3 regions of the Patulibacter brassicae genome follow, and region 1 is predicted to be linked to each of the others. Evidence: riboswitches for the same ligand, from Rfam matches in the RefSeq annotation. Region 1 holds a riboswitch; each other region holds the start of a gene.
What was found. Region 1 has a riboswitch for cyclic di-AMP ahead of SK069_RS00775 (NlpC/P60 family protein). Riboswitches for the same ligand answer to the same signal wherever they lie in the genome.

Region 1 (4,205 bases):
GAGACGCCCTCGGAGTGGTAGTCCAGGACGAACGCCGAGACGCCCCCGCGGCGGCCCTCGCTCTTCGGGATGCGCGCCATGATCACGACGATGTCGGCGATCGCGCCGTTCGTCGCCCAGAGCTTGCGGCCGTTGAGGATGTAGCCGGAGCCGTCCTCGGTGGGCACGGCCGAGCACTGCAGGCGGGCGGGGTCCGAGCCGACGTCGGGCTCGGTGAGCAGGAAGGCCGAGATGTGGTCCTTGGCGACCTTCGGGAGCCACTTCTGCTTCTGCTCCTCGGTGCCGGCGATGACGAGCGGCTCGGCGACGCCGATCGACTGGTGGGCCGAGAGCAGGGCGCCGAGGGCGCCGTGGTAGGTGCCGGCCATCGACATGGCGCGGCCGTAGGTCATGCGCGAGTGGCCGAGACCGCCGTACTTCTTCGGGATCTTGATGCCGAACGCGCCGAGGTCCTTCAGGCCCTGGATGACCTCGTCCGGGATCTTCGCGTCGCGCTCGATCTGGAGCGGGTCGACCTTCGTCTCGAGGAACTCGCGGAACTCGGCGAGGAACTTCGCGCCGGCGGCCTCGGCCTCCGGGTCCTCGACGGGCAGCGGGTGGATCAGGTCGAGGCGGAAGTCGCCGAGGTACAGCTCCTTGCCGAAGGACGGGAGCTTCCAGTCCTGCTCGCGCGCCTCCTCGACGAACTTGCGGGACTCTTCGCTGGTCGGGGCGTTGGTCATGGCTTCAGGTCTCCGAGGAGGTGGATTGACTGGTCAGTCAATACCCAGGGTAGCGCACCCGCAACCACGGCTCCACCGAACCCGACCGGCGGTAGGACGGGGCCCTCGCCCGGCGTTCCGCCCACGACGACGGGCCGCCCGATGGGCGGCCCGCGGCGGGCGCGATCCGGCACGGGCCGGTCGCGAGGAGTCGATGGCGGCGCGCGCTCGCGCCGCCGGGGGTCAGCCGGTCACGCGCCGGGCGCCGACGTAGTGGTCGTCCCAGTAGCCGCTCGCGAACGAGTGCTCCATGACGCCCTTCGTCGTGGCGGAGATCGCCGTCGTCGCGCTCGTGGCGATGCCGACGTGCGAGGCGCCCGAGCCGGCGCTGTCGAAGAAGACGAGATCGCCGGGCTGGATGCTCGCCCGGTCGACGGCGACGCCCTGCTTGTACTGGTCGAAGCTCGTGCGGGGCAGCGAGATGCCGGCGCGCTTGAAGGCCCAGACCGTGAGGCCCGAGCAGTCGAAGCCGCTGGTCGTGTTGCCGCCGGAGACGTACGGCGTGCCGATCGCCTCGCGCGCGGCGGCGATCGCCGCGGACAGGTCGCCGGCGGGGGCGGGCGTCGCGGAGCCGTCCGTCGTGGTCGCGCTGTGGACGGTGAGCTTGCGCTCGATCTTCTTCGCGAAGCCGAGGCGCATCGCCTTCAGCGTCTCGAGGTTCGGGCGACCGGTGCGGTTCAGCCGCTTCTTGCGCTGGTAGCGCTTGAGCGCGGAGCGGGTCCGCGAGCCGAGCTGCCCGTCGGCCCGGACCTTCACGCGGCGCTGGACGCTCTTCGTCTGGGAGCGGGTGAGCTTCACCGGCGCCGTCTGGGAGACCGCGCCGGTCGTTCCCGCGGCGCTCGTCCCGTCGTCGGTGCTGCCGGTGCCGTCCGTGGCGCCGGCCGGCGGGGTCGTCGTCGTGCCGGTGCCGACACCGCCGGAGGCCGACTGGGCGGCGGCTGGGGCGGCGATCGCCAGGGACAGGAGCCCGGCGAGGACGCCGGCGCGGGTGAGGACGTGCACGTCTGCTGCTCTCTTTCGTCGGCCTACGGGGTTAGCTGACGGGCTGGCGCAGAAAGAGCAGCGCCTCCAACGACGTGGATTTGCCCCAGCGTCGCACCTCGCGACGCAGTGGATCCCCCGCTCGCCGGGACACTCCCCCGGCGATTCGGCTCGGAGCACCGTAGCAGGGCCGTCGGCGCGCGCGTCGCGTCTCCTTCCCCCTGCAACCGCCCGGTCTGGCACCCCGCCGCTCGGCCTGGCGCGTCGGCGCCGCGACGACGGGGTAGCAGCGCCAGGTGCGGCTGCGACGGAGCGACCCCTCAGGCCCTGGGATCCGGCGGATCGGCGCCGGGCGCGGCTTCTTCTACCGCGACGCCGACGGCGAGCGGATCACCGACCCCGAGACCCTCGAGCGGATCGAGCAGCTCGTCCTGCCGCCCGCCTGGAAGGACGTCTGGATCTGCCCCGATCCGCGCGGGCACCTCCAGGCCGTCGGCACCGACGCCGCCGGTCGCCGGCAGTACCGCTACCACGAGGCGTGGCGGACCCGGCGTGACCGCGAGAAGTTCGACCGGATGCTCGAGTTCGCCGCCGGTCTCCCCCGGCTGCGCGCCACGCTGCTCGAGCACCTCCGCCTGGACGACGTCCCGCGCGAGCGCGCGCTCGCGTGCGCCGTGCGCCTGCTGGACCTCGGGTTCTTCCGGATCGGCTCCGACCAGGCGGCCGAGGAGCACGAGACCTACGGCGTCGCGACGCTGGAGCAGCGCCACGTCGTGCTCGAGGACGACGAGCTCGTCTTCGACTACGCCGCCAAGGGCGGGGTGCGGCGGCTGCAGGTCATCGCCGACGACGAGGTCCACGACGCGGTCGGCCGGATGAAGCGCCGGCGCACCGGCGGCGATCGGCTGCTGGCCTACCGCGACGGTCGCCGGTGGGTGCCGGTGCGGCCCGAGGAGGTCAACGAGTACCTCCACGAGCACGCCGGGGACTGCACCGCGAAGGACTTCCGCACGTGGAACGGCACGGTCCTCGCCGCGCTCGGCGTCGCCATGAAGGACGAGGCGCGCTCGCGCACGGCGCGGCGGCGCGCGATCAGCGACACGGTGAAGGAGGTCGCCTTCTTCCTGGGCAACACCCCCGCGGTCGCGCGCGCGTCCTACGTCGACCCCCGCGTCTTCGATCGCTATGAGAGCGGCTGGACGATCGGGGCGCGGGTCGAGGAGCTCGGCGGTCCCGAGGCCTTCGTCGACCCGGAGGGGCGCATCGCGCTGGAGGACGCCGTCCGCGATCTGCTCCGCGACGAGGGCGAGGACTCCCCCGCCCTCGCGCGCCTCGGCGACTGAGGCGCGCGCGCCTCAGGCGGCGCCCGGAGCCGGGCCCTGGAGGTTCGGGACCCGGCGGACGAGCAGCCAGGTGAGCCAGAGCCCCAGCGCGAAGAGCGGGATGCCCATCGCCACCCGCGCCACGCCGAGGGCGACGAGCGCGCCCGCGAGGTACATCGGCAGCTGGACGGCGAGGCGCAGCAGGAAGAGCCCGACCCAGATCCACGAGGCCTGGGTGAAGACCCGGACCCGTTCCGGGTCGCGACGCCAGCTCGAGTCCTGCTGGGTCATGAGCGCCACCAGGACGCCGATGAGCGGCCAGCGCACGAGGATCGACACGAGGTACGCCGCCGCGTAGCCGACGTTCGCCAGGAGTCCCGGGAGGAAGAAGTCCTCCGCCCGCCCGGTCCGGGAGACGATGAACCCCGCCAGGGCGATCCCGATCAGCCCCGAGATCGCGAACTGCAGCGTCTGCCCGCGCACGATCCGGGCGATCGTCAGGACGACGCCCAGGCCGACCGCGACGATCGCCGCCGCCGTCGTGTCCTGGCCGGAGATCGTGTACGCCGCGACGAAGACCGCGGCCGGCAGCGCCGACTCGGCGATCCCGAGCGGCCCGCCGACGGCGTCGCCGATCGACGTCGGGACGCCCTGCGCGGCGGCGGTGCGCGAGGGGTCGGCGCCCGGGCCCGGCGGGACGACCGTCGGCTCGGGGTGCGCTGCGGGCTCGGGCTCGGGCACGGCTGCGGAGGCTACCCGGCGGGGCCCGCGACGCCGCCGGGCGCGGCGGGTCCCGCCCGGCGTCACCCGATGCGGCGCACCATCCCCTGCTCGGTCAGGCCGTAGCCCTCGACGCCGTCCTGGGTGCGCAGGGCGCCGATCTCGTCGTACGCCGAGAGGACCGGGCCCGGACGGGTCCAGCCCATCGGGCACCAGAACGTCCCGTGGCGCTTCGTCGCCTCGACGTCGAGGACGCGGCCGTCGACGAGCTCGACCCGGCACGAGGCGAGGAGCCCGGCGGCGTCGCGCACGATCGACATCTCCTTCGCGGGGACCGCCCGGTCCGCGTCGAGGTAGAAGCCGAGCGTCATCTCGCGGCCGTCGGTGCCGCGGAGCTTCATCGCGTTGAGCGCGAACTCCG
Region 2 (4,205 bases), on a different contig from region 1:
CGAGCACGACGCCGATCGCCGCCACGCCCCGAAGGCCGTCCAGCGCGCCCCACCGGACGTCGGAGGACGGCGTGGCGCGCGGGGACGAGGAGGTGCGAGCAGCGGGCATGCGGCGGAGGGAGCCGGGCGTTCGGGCGTCCGACCAGGCGGCCGCCGCGGAGCGACCTCGACCCTTTCAGCGACGGGTCAAGGCTCTCTAAGTACCCGCCGAGAGGATGGTGAGAACGCCGAAGGGCGCCCCGGAGGGCGCCCTTCGCACGGTTCTCGCGCTGTCGCGCTAGGCGACGTCGCGCAGCTTCTGGGCCTCGGCGAGGCTCTGGAGCTTCTTCAGCGACTGGTTCTCGATCTGCCGGATCCGCTCGCGCGTGACGTTGAAGCGGTGGCCGACCTCGTCGAGGGTGCACGGCTTCTCGCCCCCCAGCCCGTACCGCAGCTCGAGCACGCGGCGCTCGCGGTAGCTGAGGTTCTCGAGGGCCTCGCGGAGGTGCTCCTTCGTGAGGATCTCGGCAGCCCGCTCGTAGGGCGACTCGGCGCGCTCGTCGGCGATGAACTGGCCGAACTCGGACTCCTCCTCGTCGCCGACCGGCTTCTCGAGCGAGACCGGCGCCTGCGCGGAGCGCTTGATCGACTCGACCTCCTCGGGGTCGATGCCGGTGACCTCGGCGATCTCCTCCGGGGTGGGCTCGCGACCGAGCTCCGTGACGAGCTTGCGCTCGGCGCGGCCGATCTTGTTCAGCTTCTCGACGACGTGGACCGGGATGCGGATCGTCCGGGCCTTGTCGGCCAGGGCGCGGGCGATCGCCTGCCGGATCCACCACGTGGCGTACGTGGAGAACTTGAAGCCCTTGCGGTAGTCGAACTTCTCGGCCGCGCGGACGAGGCCCAGCGTCCCCTCCTGGATCAGGTCGAGGAAGGGCAGGCCCTGGTTGCGGTAGTTCTTCGCGATCGAGACGACGAGCCGCAGGTTCGACTCGACCATCTTCTGCTTCGCGTCGAGGTCGCCGCGCTCGATGCGCTTGGCGAGGTCCACCTCCTCGGCCGCGGTGAGCAGGCGCACCTTGCCGATGTCCTTGAGGAACAGCTGGAGGCTGTCCGTCGTCATGTCGGGACGGAGATCCAGCGGCGTGGGCGCGCGCTTCTTGCGCGAGCGCTTGTCCGGGGCGCGCTCGACCTGGGTGGCGGCGTGCGCGGGATCGATCTCGTCGACGAGCTCGATCTCGCTCTTCTCGAGGTAGGCGTTCAGCTCCTCGACGTCGGACTCGTCGAAGTCGAGCTCGGAGATGGCCTTCTGCACCTCCGCGTGCGTGAGCACTCCGAGCGTCTGGCCGCGATGGACCAGCGTCTTGACCTCTTCGAGTTCCTGAAGTTCAACTGCAGACATATAAGGAGGCGTCTCTGTCGCTCCGCCGGGAACGGCGGAGGCGGTGGCAAAGCAGTAGAGGCGTGCGCGTCGGTCTGAGCGGAAGGTGCGGGCCGAAGAGGTCCAAGCTACCGACAGCGGTCCCCAAGTGTACCAGGTGATACCCGCGCGATCGAGGCCGCAACAGCGGCCGCTCGCACGCGGAGCACCGGTCTGAGAGCAGGTACACCCGAACCGGCGAAAAGGTGCACTCGTCCGTGAGATGCGAGACGATTCGCACACGATGACCCCGCGCGGCACCGCTTCCCCCGACGGCCCGGAGCGCCCCGACGAGGACGGCGTCCTCGGCAAGCTCCCCGCGAGCCGCCCGGTGCGTCGCAGCGCGCGGCGCACGACGGCCGGCGCGGCCTCCGGGACGAAGCCCGGGGGCAGCGGGACGAAGGCCGCCGGGACCGGGAGGGCGCAGGCCGCGACCACCGGCGCGGCGAAGGCCCGCGGCGCGAGGGCGAAGGCCCGCAGCACCACCGCGACGACGGCGAAGGCGGGCAGCCGCACGACGTCGAAGGCCCGCGGCGCGACGACCGCGAAGGCCGGCGGCACCACCGCGGCCGCGACGCGCCGGGCCACGCCGAAGGGCGCCGCCGGCGCGACGACGCCCGGGACGACGGCGGCCGGCGCGGCGACCGGGACGAGCACGCGTCCGTCGGGCGCGGTCCCCCGCCACGGGTGGGCGACGCCGGAGGAGCGCCGGCCGCCGGCCGAGCGCGCGGTCGGCGATCTCGTCTCCGTCGTCGCCGGCGTCGCGAGCGTCGGCGAGTCGGTCGTGCGGGGCGTCCTGCGCCGCATCACGCCCCGCTGACCCCCCCGGGAGCGCCGGCGCGCCGGCCCGTCGAGCGCCGCGGACCCGCGCGAGATCCCCCTGGGCACCGGGGATCCCAGCACCCGAGGCGAACGTGCGTTCGCCTCCGGGACCGGCGCTCGCGATCGATGTGCCATAATCCCCGCCGCCGAGCTCCCGACGACCGGATCGTCGGGGGGCGGGGGAACCACTGCGAGCGCGCTCAGGCGCGGTCGCTGGGGCGAATCGGGTCGACCGACCCGTAGCGCACTCGTTCAGCGCGAGCCCGACAGCTCACCCCGTAGGCACGGAACGAGACCAACGGGACCACGTGACCTACCGCACCCCTGCGCGTCCTCGCGCAGCGATCATCGCCGTCGTCGCCCTCGCCGCGCTGAGCCCAGCCGCGACCGCGAGCGCCGCGTCGGGTGGGGGCCTCTCCACCCAGGCCGCCCCCAGCACCGCTCCGGCGACCGCCGAGGCACCGGCCACGACCGAGGCCGCCCCCGCCCCGACCGCCACGGGCCCGTCGCCCGCCGACACGACCTCGGGCACGACCGTCCAGGCGCCGGGCCTCGGCACCTGGAGCGCCGCGCCCTCGACGACCGTCGGGACCCCGGTCCTCGTCGTCGGGCAGTTCGAGGCCGCGCTCGCGAACCGGCGGGTCCAGATCCAGCGCCAGGACGCCCGGGGCGGCTGGCGCCGCGCCACGACGGCCCGCGTGCGCAGCAACGGCCGCTTCGTCGCCCGCTGGCGGACGCGCGCCGCGCGCTACCACCAGCTGCGCGTCGTCCTGCTGAACGCCGACGGCAGCGTCCCCGCCGGGGGCGCCCCCGCCGGCGGCGCGACCGCGCGCACCGCGGGCAGCGCGACGACCGCGCGCGTCGCCGTGCTCGCCAAGACGAAGGCCACGTGGTACGGCCCCGGCTTCTACGGCCGGCGCACCGCCTGCGGCCAGACGCTGACGAAGCGGACCGAGGGCGTCGCCCACCGGACCCTGCCGTGCGGCACCCAGGTCGAGATCCGTCGCGGCGGCCGCAGCGTCGTCGTGCCGGTCATCGATCGCGGGCCGTTCGCGAACAAGGCCGACTTCGACCTGACGAAGAACGTGGCCGACGCGGTCGACGTCAGCGGCGTGGACCGCGTGAGCTACATCGTGCGGGACGACCTCCCCCGCTCCCGCTAGGCGCGGGCGCGCCGCGGATCGCTCCCGCGCCCGTCACGCCGCGCGGGCCGCGCGCCGGTCCCGGCCGCGATCCGCGCTGCCCCGAGCGCCGCGACGCCACCGCGCGGCGGGGACGTCCCCGGATAGGGTCCCCGCCACCGAACCGCCCGCCGCCCGCCGAGCAGGTCCCTCCGGCTCGGGGCGCGGCGGACCCGACGACCCCGAAGGCCGATGACCACCACGCCCGACCGCACCCTCGCCATGGAGCTCGTCCGCACGACCGAGGCCGCCGCCCTGGCGGCCTCGCGGCTCGCGGGCCGGGGCGACAAGAACGCCGCCGATCAGGCCGCCGTCGACGGGATGCGGTACGTCCTGGACACCGTCGCGATGGACGGCGTCGTCGTCATCGGCGAGGGCGAGAAGGACGAGGCGCCGATGCTCTACAACGGCGAGCACGTCGGCAACGGCGAGGGTCCGCAGGTCGACATCGCGGTCGACCCGCTCGAGGGCACCACGCTCACCGCGAAGGGCCAGCCGAACGCGCTCTCCGTGATCGCGATCGCGCCGCGCGGCTCGATGTTCGATCCGGGCCCCTGCGTCTACATGGAGAAGCTCGCCGGCGGCCGCGACGTCGCCGACCTGCTGGACCTCGACCGCCCGCTGACCGAGACCGCCGGCCTCATCGCCGAGCGCCGCGGCAAGGACATCAGCGAGGTCCTCATGATCACCCTCGATCGCCCGCGCCACCAGGAGCAGATCGAGGCGGTCCGCGCCGCCGGCGCGAAGGTGCGCCTCATCAGCGACGGCGACGTCGCCGGCTCGCTGCTGGCCGTCATGAGCGA
Region 3 (4,205 bases), on a different contig from region 1:
ATCATCAGCCACAGCGCCACCAGCAGGCATCCTCCAGCCCGGACTCCCAGGGCGACGACCCAGAGCAGGAGCGAGGTCGACGGTGACCAGCATCCGCGTCGCACCATGTGAGGCAAAGCCATCAGAACGACGCCCAGCGCGGCCGGCAGGGCGGTCATCGTGCGTTCTTCGCCGCGTTGCGCGCCCGCTGAGCCTGCTCACTGAGCTGGAGGAGCTCGTCCGCCTCCAGACCGCCGATGAGCTCGGTCAAGGCAACTCGACGCGCCTCCAGCGACGCTCCCGCCAGCGTCCGCTCAAGGCTCTGGGACAGGTACTGGGCTTCGCTCAGCGTCGCCGCGTACGTCATCGTCCGGCCCTGCCGCGACCGGCTGACCAGACCCCGTTCAGACAAGCGATTGAGCACCGTCTGGACCGTCGTGTAAGCGCTGCGGTGGCGCGTGGGGAGACCCTCGCGGACGTGCTCGACCGTCCCTGGTCCGGTGCGCCAGAGCGCAGCCATGATCTGCTCCTGCAGCTCGCCCTGGATCTCGCCGCTCACGGTGCAGCCAGTAAAGCACGCACCCTCTGCCGCACCGTCTGTCGGCGCCGCGCACGAGCACCGGGCCTGCCGTCGCCCGCCTCCTACGAGATGTAGGATTTTCCCCGTGGCGGTGTCGCAACCCAAGCTCCAGCAGGGACGATGAGCGCACCGCTCGCGCACGTCGGCGGCCTTCACGCCGTGCTGTACCTCTCCCCGGTGCTGTTCGTGGCCGGCGGACTGTGGATGGCCGGCCGCCATCTGCCTGAGGAAGAACCCTTCGAGCCCGATGACGACGAGCCCACCGACTGACGCGCGCCCCCGCGGGGGAGGCCCCCGCCCGGTGGACGGACGTGACGAGTCCCCACGCTGCGCCTCACGCCAGCGCGCCGCGGCCGCCCCGCAACCGCGGCGCGCTGCTCGAGAACCTTGCCCACCGCCCGTCGACGGCGGGCACAGGGCTACCTCCACCCGCCGCGCACCCCCGCGGCGGCGCCGAGCAGACCACCGACGTCCGAAGCGGTTCAGACGACCGACCCAGGGCTTTCGCGCCGAGACGCCGAGACGCTCCGCGGCCTCGCCAGTGACGAGCGTGCAACCCGGTGACGCGACGCTCACCATCTCGGCCTCCGCCCCCGGAGCCCGGCGGCGACCATGGCCGCCCACGTCGTAGATGACCCGCCCATCGACACCATCAAGCCGCCCACCGCCGCGAAGGCGGGAGCTTCTCGGCAGTCCAGCGCTCCGCGTACGGGGCGCAGCCGGGCTCGACACCTCGCCGTCGCCCTGGCGGCCGGCGTGGCGGTGCTCCTCACGCCGAGCACCGCGGCAGCGCACGGGGGCATCTCCGTCGCCGAGGGTGGATCCGGTGGCGTACGCATCGCCGTTCAGGGCTCGCCCGCGGGACCGGGTCAGGTCGATCTCGCCACGACGCTCTCCGGTCGCGGGACCGGCGCCGGCTCGAAGGTCGTCTACTGGATCAGGCCCGAAGGTCGCCGCCGATCCGTTCGCGTCGCCACCCAGCGCGACGAGCGCGGCATCCACCACGCCGAGATCCCGATAGCCGGCCGTGGCTCGTGGCAGGATTGGGACGTCGCCGCGTACGTCACGCTCAGCACCGGCACCCGGCTGCGGGTCACCAACGACCGCTCCGCTCCCCCGGGCCCGCCCCAGCGACCGGATGCCAGCCGGGCCGCGCGACCTGAGGGACGCACCACCACCGCGCCCTCCGCCCCACAGCCTGCTGCCTCGGAAGCGGCCGTCGAGGACGTCTCGGGCGAGGGCGACGGCGCTCCGCCCTGGGTCGTCCCGAGCCTCGGGGCCCTGATCCTCGTGAGCGCCCTGGGCGTTGCCTCGCTCAAGCGGAGGCGGCGGGGCCGCGACGATCGGTAGAGGAGCCCCCGCCGGCGACGGTTCGCGCGCTCAGCCGGCCGCCCACGCCTCGAGGTCGGGGCGAGGATCGCGCGGGACCCCGCCCTCGTACCACCCGGGAGCAGTCCAGAGCTCGAAGTGCAGGAGACACGCCGTGGCGTTGCCCGTGTCCCCGACGCGGCCGATCGGCGCCCCCGCCTGGAGCCGGTCGCCCGCACGCAGCGCCGGACGTTCCTGGAGATGCGAGTAGACCTGATCGGTACGCGTCGAGGTCCCGGTGACGACGACGTAGTTGCCCGCCTTCTCGTGGTTGGCGACGCGCTTGACGGTCCCGGACGACACGGCGACGACCGGCACTCCACAATCGGCCAACAGATCGATCCCCTCGTGCGCGCCGCCACGCGTGCCGAAGCCGGTGCCAGCACCGCCGAACGTCCAGCCGCCCTGGAGCGGGAACCGCGAGCCTGAGCCGTCGACCTGAGCAGCCCGAAGCTCCGCCTCGACCCTCGCGACGAACGGCAGGTCGAGCGCCCTCAGCGTCTCGACGTTCGGGACCCCGGTCTTCGCGAGGCGCTTGCGCTGCTGGAACCGGCGCAGAGCCTTCCGAGTGCGTGCACCGAGCACGCCGTCGGCACGAACGCCCACCCGCCGCTGGACGCTCCGCAGCTCCCGGCGCGTGAGCCGCACCGGCTGGGTCTCCGAGACGCCCGCTGAGCTGCCGCCGACGACCGCCTGCGCGCTCGCCCCTCCGCTCCCGACAGCCGCCCCGGCCGAGGCCGGCACCGTGAGCAACGAGAGGCCGATAGCCGCCAAGCCGAGCCGGCGCGCGGAGGATCTGAGCATCGAACTGGTCCCTTTCGTCCGCCTACGGGGTTAGCTGACGGGCTAGCGCAGAAAGAGACGCGCCTCCACACGACCGTGGATGAGCCCCGAAATGCCCGGGTCCCCCGTTCGCCGCGGACGTCCCCGGCGATTCGGCCGCTCGACCGTATCACGGCCACGGAATCTGCTCTACATACTGTAGGAGATAAACGGCGCACGGCCGGAGCATCCGCCGCCGCGCGGCCGAACCTCCCCCGCGCAGAGCGCGACCTCCCCCGCCCGATCGCCTACCGCCGGCTTCTCTCGGCCTCCGCGACAGGCGCAGTCCAATCGAGCGCGGGAACCTCGATCGGCAAACGGTTTTTGGCATGCCATACTCTCAGGCATGCCAAGCATCAATCGCCGACGTCTCTTCGCCGGCGGCCTGCCGGCCCTCGGGGCCGGGATGGCGCTGCTCCAAGCGACGTCATCTCGCGCCCAAGGGCCCGGCGGCCACGCGGGGAACCACGGAGGCGCGGGAAACTCCGACACATCGTCGGCGAACTCGTCCTCGGGCACCCATGGAGGGCACGCGAACTTCCGGGGCGGCGGCGAGGTCGACCATGCACGGAACGGGTTCGATCCGCACGAGATCCTTCGCGACTTCGACTGGGGACGCACCCGCCGCCTCCCGTCAGGGAGGGTCCTGCGGGAGTGGACGCTGGTAGCCGGGGACCAGGACATCGAGGTCGCCCCCGGCGTGACGTTCCCGGCGTGGAGCTACAACGGTCGGATCCCAGGTCCGACGCTGCGATGCCGCGAGGGCGAGCGGCTGCGCATCCGGTTCGAGAACCTCTCGCAGCACCCCCACACCATCCATTTCCACGGCATCCATACCGCCGAGATGGACGGCGTCCCCGGGATCGGAGCCGGCGAGATCGCACCGGGCTCCTCCACGGTGTACGAGTTCGACGCCGAGCCGGCCGGCCTGCATCTCTACCACTGCCACGTCCGGCCGCTCGCCGAGCACATCGCAAAGGGCATGTACGGCGCCTTCATCGTCGACCCGAAGGAGGGTCGGGAGGACGCCGACGAGATGGTGATGGTGATGAACGGGTTCGACACGAACTTCGATCGCGCCAACGAGCTCTACGCCGCGAACACGATTCCGTTCGCCTACATGAACCGCCCGATCGCGGTGCGACGCAACGAGCTGGTCCGCGTCTACATCGTGAACATCCTCGAGTACGACCTGATCAACAGCTTCCACCTCCACGGGAACTTCTTCGACTACTTCCCGACCGGCACGAGCCTCCGCCCGTCGGAGCTGACCGACACGGTCATGCTCTGCCAAGGGCAGCGCGGGATCGCTGAATGGCGCTTCCCCTCCCCGGGGAAGTACATGTTCCATGCCCACCAGTCGGAGTTCACCGAACTCGGCTGGCAGGGGTTCTTCGAGGTCGGCTGATGTCGCTCGACGCCCCCTCGCCCCACGGGTCGACTCGCCGACGGCCGA

Region 2: another riboswitch for cyclic di-AMP. It lies ahead of SK069_RS07220 (septal ring lytic transglycosylase RlpA family protein); the one in region 1 lies ahead of SK069_RS00775 (NlpC/P60 family protein).
Region 3: another riboswitch for cyclic di-AMP. It lies ahead of SK069_RS17470 (M23 family metallopeptidase); the one in region 1 lies ahead of SK069_RS00775 (NlpC/P60 family protein).

Annotation. Positions count from the first base shown of each region.
Region 1 is NZ_JAXAVX010000001.1:162,163-166,367, reverse strand. Features, by position in the region: gene SK069_RS00780 (acyl-CoA dehydrogenase family protein) at 1-722, opposite strand, end outside; gene SK069_RS00775 (NlpC/P60 family protein) at 945-1,763, opposite strand; cyclic di-AMP (ydaO/yuaA leader) riboswitch at 1,769-1,924, opposite strand; gene SK069_RS00770 (DNA topoisomerase IB) at 2,039-3,085, shown strand; gene SK069_RS00765 (DUF3159 domain-containing protein) at 3,098-3,805, opposite strand; gene SK069_RS00760 (DUF7065 domain-containing protein) at 3,868-4,205, opposite strand, start outside.
Region 2 is NZ_JAXAVX010000002.1:461,284-465,488, reverse strand. Features, by position in the region: gene SK069_RS07235 (acyltransferase family protein) at 1-109, opposite strand, end outside; gene SK069_RS07230 (sigma-70 family RNA polymerase sigma factor) at 278-1,381, opposite strand; gene SK069_RS07225 (hypothetical protein) at 1,623-2,219, shown strand; cyclic di-AMP (ydaO/yuaA leader) riboswitch at 2,356-2,520, shown strand; gene SK069_RS07220 (septal ring lytic transglycosylase RlpA family protein) at 2,530-3,384, shown strand; gene glpX (class II fructose-bisphosphatase) at 3,595-4,205, shown strand, end outside.
Region 3 is NZ_JAXAVX010000013.1:75,386-79,590, reverse strand. Features, by position in the region: gene SK069_RS17490 (M48 family metalloprotease) at 1-158, opposite strand, end outside; gene SK069_RS17485 (BlaI/MecI/CopY family transcriptional regulator) at 155-538, opposite strand; gene SK069_RS17480 (hypothetical protein) at 680-829, shown strand; gene SK069_RS17475 (hypothetical protein) at 1,172-1,909, shown strand; gene SK069_RS17470 (M23 family metallopeptidase) at 1,940-2,575, opposite strand; cyclic di-AMP (ydaO/yuaA leader) riboswitch at 2,736-2,878, opposite strand; gene SK069_RS17465 (multicopper oxidase domain-containing protein) at 3,096-4,157, shown strand; gene SK069_RS17460 (ZIP family metal transporter) at 4,157-4,205, shown strand, end outside.